Linked DNA regions of Hahella chejuensis KCTC 2396. The protein of the gene in region 1 binds, or shares a complex with, the protein of each later gene. Links are inferred from orthologs where the notes say so. Each region holds a gene or a part of one and is shown on either strand. Other genes may lie near its edges. The genes, in order: accC and accD.

Region 1 (3,174 bases):
ACTGCAAATGGGGCGCCGAGATTGTCGCACATTCGCAAAGTTGTTTAAAAATGAATGAATTGTTCCCTATTTGCAAGAGCAACCTTGCGCTCCATTGTCGCCTAGCGAAGGGGGGCTGTCTATCGCGGGAATGGCTAACCGGCGCCTTGAAAAGACGCCGGATTGGCGATCAATAAGGCAGGCGTCTACCGCTGATCAGGACCCAGTCCTCTTTGTACTCGGTGGGGTCCAGTTCGAAGTAATTACGATAGGCTTCCGCTACGGCTTCTTCCTGATCTTTCAGTATGCCGGACAGGGCGATAGAGCCGCCGGGCAGGGTAAGAGTCGCCAGTTTGGGCGCCAGACTGATCAATGGATTGGCCAGGATATTGGCGATAACGACTTCCGCCTGCATCTCCGGCATTTGCTCCGGAAAGTGCAGGGTCAGGCCTTCGCTGACGCTATTGCGCTCGGCGTTGTCGCGACTTGCTTCCAGAGCCTGTGGATCGATATCCGTGCCGGTGGCGTGATCCGCACCCAGCAACAAGGCTGCGATGGCTAGCACGCCGGAGCCGCAACCAAAGTCGATAACCTGCTTGCCTTGCAGCTGCTGACTATCCAGCCATGTGAGGCAAAGCGCGGTGGTGGGATGAGTGCCGGTGCCAAAAGCCAAACCGGGGTCGAGCAATAAGTTGACGCCGTTTGGATCTTCGGGCTCCCCCCAGCTTGGACAAATCCACAGTCGGGAGCCAAAACGCATGGGGTGGAAGTGGGTCATCCACTCTCTTTCCCAGTCACGATCTTCAATGACCTCGCACTCAATGTCCGCGGCCGCAATTTGATTACGCTCCAATTGCTCTCGAACCATTTCCGCGCTGGTGTCGGCGCTGAAAAGCGCAACAACCTGAGTGTTGCGCCACAGGGGAGTGGTTCCAAGGTCAGGCTCAAGGACGGGATCATCGGCAGCGTCGAGCATAGTGACGGAGAGGGCGCCGAGGCCCTCGAAAATCTGCTCCAGAGCGGCCGCCCCGGCTTCATCAGTTAAGACTTTTACTTGTAACCAGGACACCTGCGTTCCTCAAATCAAGCTTTTAACAGCTTTTCCAGATAGTGAATGGTGTACTCCATACGGCGTACGCCTGCGTCGGTCACTAACCGGCGGTGCAGAGGAATATTGGTTTTGATGCCTTCCACCAGCATTTCGTCCAGAGCATTATTCATGCGATCCAGCGCGTTGTTGCGGTTGGAGCCCCAGCAAATCACCTTGCCGATCAGTGAGTCATAATAAGGTGGAACCTTATATCCGCTATATAAATGGGAGTCAACACGCACGCCGTTGCCGCCTGGCGCGTGGTAATGCGTCACGGTCCCGGGGCTGGGTGTGAAGGTGCGCGGATCTTCCGCGTTGATGCGGCATTCAATGGCGTGACCGCGGAACTGGATGTCTTCCTGCTTGATGGAAAGAGGCATTCCAGAGGCGATGCGCAACTGTTCTTTCACAATATCGACGCCAGTGATCATCTCTGACACGGGATGCTCGACCTGAACGCGGGTGTTCATCTCAATGAAGTAGAAACGTCCGTCCTGGTACAGGAACTCAAAAGTTCCAGCGCCACGGTAGCCGATATCCAGACAGGCCTGCACACAGGAGTTCAGTGTGGCGGCGCGGGCTTCGGGGTCGACATCCGGAGCGGGGGCTTCTTCCAGAACTTTCTGGTGGCGGCGCTGCAGGGAGCAATCGCGGTCGCCCAGGTGGATAACATTGCCTTGTCCGTCGGCCAGCACCTGTACTTCGATGTGGCGGGGACGATCGAGGAATTTCTCCAGATAAACCGTGGGGTCGCCAAAGGCGGCTTTGGCTTCGCTTTGCGTCAACTGGATGGCGTTAAGCAGCGCAGCTTCGCTGTTGACCACTTGCATGCCGCGTCCGCCGCCGCCGGAAGCGGCCTTGATGATGACCGGATAGCCGATTTTACGAGCGACTTCCAGCGTACGTTCTTTATCTTCAGTGATGGGTCCATCGGAGCCCGGCACCGTCGGCACGCCCGCTTTGCGCATGGCTTGTATCGCGGAGACCTTGTTGCCCATCAGGCGAATGGTGTCCGGCTTGGGGCCGATAAAGACGAAGCCGCTTTTCTCCACCTGCTCGGCGAAATCGGCGTTTTCCGCCAGAAAGCCGTAGCCTGGATGAATGCCGACGCTGTCGGTCACTTCCGCCGCGCTGATAATGGCGGGAATATTCAGGTAGCTGTCCGTGGGGCTGTTCGGGCCGATACAGACGGATTCGTCCGCCAGCCGCACGTGCATCAGGTCGCGGTCCACGCTTGAGTGCACCGCTACGGTGTTAATGCCCAACTCTTTGCAGGCGCGCAGGATGCGTAACGCAATTTCGCCTCGATTGGCGATAAGCACTTTTTCCAACATGGTAGGAGTACCCTAAAAAAACAATGCCGTCCGGCTTGCGCCGGAATGATCAGGATGTCCCGCTGAACGGGAAGAGCCCGGGTGGGGCTCTTAGACAATCGAGAACAGCGGCTGGTCGAACTCCACCGGTTGTCCGTTTTCCACCAGAATGGCTTCAACTGTGCCGGACTTGTCCGCTTCAATCTGGTTCATCATCTTCATCGCCTCGACGATACACAGTACGTCGCCTGCTTTGACGGTCTGGCCAACTTCTGCAAACACTGGCGCGGAGGGCGATGGCGCACGGTAGAAGGTGCCAACCATGGGCGATTTGACCAGATGCCCGTTATATTGTGGTCCGGCGTCTGCTTCCACCGCAGGAGCGGACGCCGCCACGGGGGCCGCCGCAGGGCGCGTTTCTATTGCCGCAGAAGTGACGTATACCGGCTCGGCGCCAGCCAGACGGCGGCTGATGCGTACGGAATCATCGCCTTCTTTAATTTCGATTTCGGCGATGTCTGACTCTTCAATCAGTTCAATAAGTTTTTTTACTTTTCTGATATCCATCATAGGCTCTCGTAATTTATTTTCCGGTAATCTTTGAAAAGGCGGCCTGTAAAGCGAGTTCGTAACTCTGGCTGCCGAATCCGCATATCACACCAACGGCGACATCGGAGAAATAAGAGTGGTGGCGGAACGCCTCACGGGCATGCACATTGGACAAGTGCGTCTCAATAAAAGGAATGCCGACTCCGAGAAGGGCGTCGCGTAGCGCCACGCTGGTATGGGTAA
Region 2 (3,073 bases), 3.7 Mb from region 1 along the record:
CTACCCGGGCGTCGGTCCTGAGCATGCCTGGCTCAAAGACATCAAGCGCGCGGATTATGTTGCGGCAACTGACGAAGAGGCGCTGCGCGCTTTTCATACCCTGACTCGGGTGGAGGGCATTATGCCTGCGCTGGAATCCAGTCATGCGGTGGCTTACGCCATGAAGCTCGCCAAGACCATGGATAAAGACCAGATCATTATCGTCAACTTGTCCGGGCGCGGCGATAAAGACATCCATACTGTGGCCAAGCTTGACGGAATTGAAATTTAAAAAGGGTATGACATGAGCCGAATTAAGCAATGCCTGGAGACATTAAAGGCGAACAACAAAACCGCGCTGATTCCCTATGTGACCGCAGGCGATCCTGCGCCGCAGCATACTGTCGCTATCATGCACGCCTTGGTTGAGTCGGGCGCTGACATCATCGAATTAGGCGTGCCGTTTTCCGACCCCATGGCGGACGGCCCCGTGATTCAGCTGGCCTGTGAGCGCGCCCTGGAGCACGGGACCTCCCTGAGAATGGTGTTGGGCATGGTGGAGGAGTTCCGCAAGACCAACACTGAGACGCCTGTCGTACTGATGGGTTATTTGAATCCGGTGGAAGCCATGGGCGTGCATCCGTTTACCGACGCAGCCAAGGCGGCGGGCGTGGATGGCGTATTGCTCGTGGACTTGCCGCCGGAAGAAGCGGACATGGCGGCGCCGCACCTGAAAAGGGCGGGGTTGGATGTTATCTTTCTGATCGCTCCAACCACTACAGAGGACCGTATCGCCGCCGCTGCGAAATTCGGCAGCGGATATTTATATTATGTGTCGTTGAAAGGAGTGACTGGCTCTAATGCTCTGGACATTGACGATGTGGAGAAGCATGTCAACGCCATCAAGGCTCTGACCGACATGCCTGTCGGCGTGGGCTTCGGCATCAAAGACGCGGCCACGGCGAAAGCAGTGTCGGCAGTATCCGATGGTGTAATTGTCGGTAGCGCACTTGTGAATACAATAGCGACTAATGCTGAAAATCCTGAGCAAATGCGCGCCAAGGTAAAAGAGCTGCTTAGCTCCATGCGCGCCGCTATGGACGAATAAACAAGTGAGTAGGGTTTAATATGAGTAACTGGTTAGAAAAAATTATTCCGGGAATGGGGGGAGCTCAGTCGAAGCACAAGAGTAACGTTCCCGAAGGCTTGTGGAAAAAGTGCCCTAAGTGCAGCGCCGTACTCTATCGCCCTGAATTGGAGAAAAACCTGGATGTGTGCCCGAAATGCCAGCATCACATGCGCATATCCGCACGCAGGCGTATCGACATTTTCCTGGACGGCGCCGACAGGATGGAAATCGCCCCTGAGCTGGAGCCGGCGGATCGTCTGAAATTCAAAGACACCAAACGCTATAAAGATCGCCTGGTCAGCAACCAGAAAGCGACGGGTGAGAAAGACGCTCTGGTGGCCTTTAAGGGAACTGTCGCCGGCGTGCCGGTTGTGGCGGTGGCGTTTGAGTTCAACTTCCTGGGCGGCTCCATGGGCGCTGTGGTAGGCGAGAAATTCGTTCGCGCAGTGAATGTCTGTCTGGAAGAAAACCGCGCCCTGATCTGCTTCTCCGCCAGTGGCGGCGCGCGTATGCAAGAGGCGCTGATCTCTCTGATGCAGATGGCGAAAACCGCAGCGGCGCTGGAAGTGATGAAGCAGCGCGGTCTGCCGTACATCTCGGTGATGACCGACCCCGTGTTCGGCGGCGTATCCGCCAGTCTCGCCATGCTGGGCGATCTGAATGTGGCCGAGCCCAATGCGCTGATTGGCTTCGCGGGTCCTCGCGTTATTGAGCAGACCGTGCGTGAAAAGTTGCCTGAAGGCTTCCAGCGCAGTGAATTCCTGCTGGAGCATGGCGCGCTGGATATGATTCTTTCCCGTAATCAATTGCGCCGCAGACTATCGATGCTCATCTCCAAGATGATGAAGCTGCCAGAGCCTGAATTTGAAAACGAAGAAGAACTTGAAGAAGAGGAAATGGAAAGGCCCGAGCCGCCAGATAACGTAGAATAATCGGCCTCAAGCCTGATATCGGATCTCTAAGCGTAGATAAGGAATATGGAACCTCGAAGACTGTCTGACTGGCTTGACTATGTTTCGCAACTGCATAGTCAAGTTATCGAAATGGGGCTGGACCGCGTCAATGACGTATTCCGCCGACTTTGTCGCAACGCCAGGCTGGCGAAAACCGTCGTAACTATTGCGGGAACCAACGGCAAGGGGTCTACGTTGGCGGCGGTAGAGGCGCTTGCGCTCGCTGCTGGTAAAACTGTCGGCGCTTACACCTCGCCCCATATTCTACGTTTTAACGAGCGCGTGCGCATTAATGGCGTTGATGTCAGCGATGAGGCGCTTGAGGCGGCGTTCGCCGCCGTCGAATCGGCCCGCGGTCAAACGGCGCTGACCTATTTCGAGTTCACCACTCTGGTGGGCTTCTATTTATTCCAGCAAGCCAGGCTGGATTTGGTTCTGCTGGAAGTCGGCCTGGGCGGACGCCTGGATGCGGTTAACATTGTTGATCCGGATTTGGCGGTGATCACCAGCGTGGATCTGGATCATCAGGAATGGCTGGGTGAGTCCCGTGAAGACATCGGTCGTGAAAAGGCCGGTATTCTGAGGCCGGGCATCCCTCTGATCATTGCCGAAGAGGCTCCGCCTACCAGTGTGGTGGACGTGGCTGGGAAACTGGGCTGCGCAACCTTCATCTGGCGTCAGGACTTTACTCTCGAGCGCACTGGCGACGCGTCGCAAGCCTTGCAATGGCGTGGTCGCCGCAAGCATGCGGACATTGTTGTTGACGGCCTGAGTGATAATGGCCTGCCTATGGCCAATATGGCGGCGGCGATGCAGGTCGCCATGCTGCTCGACTTTCCACTGTCTGAATCCCAGGTCGCCGCTGTAATCGCCGGCGTCAAAGTTCCGGGACGGTTCCAGTTGCTGCGCCGTGACCCAGAGGTATACGCCGATGTGGGGCATAACCCTCACGCCGCGCGCTATCTCAAGCAATGGCTGGGTGGATTGCCAGTTAAGAAGCCGCAAATCGCGG

Evidence for each region.
Region 2: the proteins of accC (region 1) and accD are in contact, whole or in part, in a solved structure (PDB 8UXZ), measured with the Escherichia coli proteins. The link is inferred for Hahella chejuensis KCTC 2396 from one-to-one orthologs.

Annotation. Positions count from the first base shown.
Region 1 is NC_007645.1:6,142,179-6,145,352, reverse strand. Bases 234-3,084 are described here. They hold accC (acetyl-CoA carboxylase biotin carboxylase subunit), read right to left. Parts: upstream 2,404-3,084; coding sequence 1,063-2,403; downstream 234-1,062. Other genes in these bases: aroQ (type II 3-dehydroquinate dehydratase), read right to left, coding at 2,966-3,084; accB (acetyl-CoA carboxylase biotin carboxyl carrier protein), read right to left, coding at 2,494-2,949; prmA (50S ribosomal protein L11 methyltransferase), read right to left, coding at 234-1,048. Outside these bases: more of prmA, read right to left, coding at 170-233; more of aroQ, read right to left, coding at 3,085-3,174. UniProt on the Escherichia coli protein: This protein is a component of the acetyl coenzyme A carboxylase complex; first, biotin carboxylase catalyzes the carboxylation of the carrier protein and then the transcarboxylase transfers the carboxyl group to form malonyl-CoA.
Region 2 is NC_007645.1:2,491,361-2,494,433, forward strand. The notes cover bases 324-3,073. They hold accD (acetyl-CoA carboxylase, carboxyltransferase subunit beta), read left to right. Parts: upstream 324-1,107; coding sequence 1,108-2,040; downstream 2,041-3,073. Other genes in these bases: trpA (tryptophan synthase subunit alpha), read left to right, coding at 324-1,087; folC (bifunctional tetrahydrofolate synthase/dihydrofolate synthase), read left to right, coding at 2,086-3,073. In the rest of the region: trpB (tryptophan synthase subunit beta), read left to right, coding at 1-271; more of trpA, read left to right, coding at 284-323.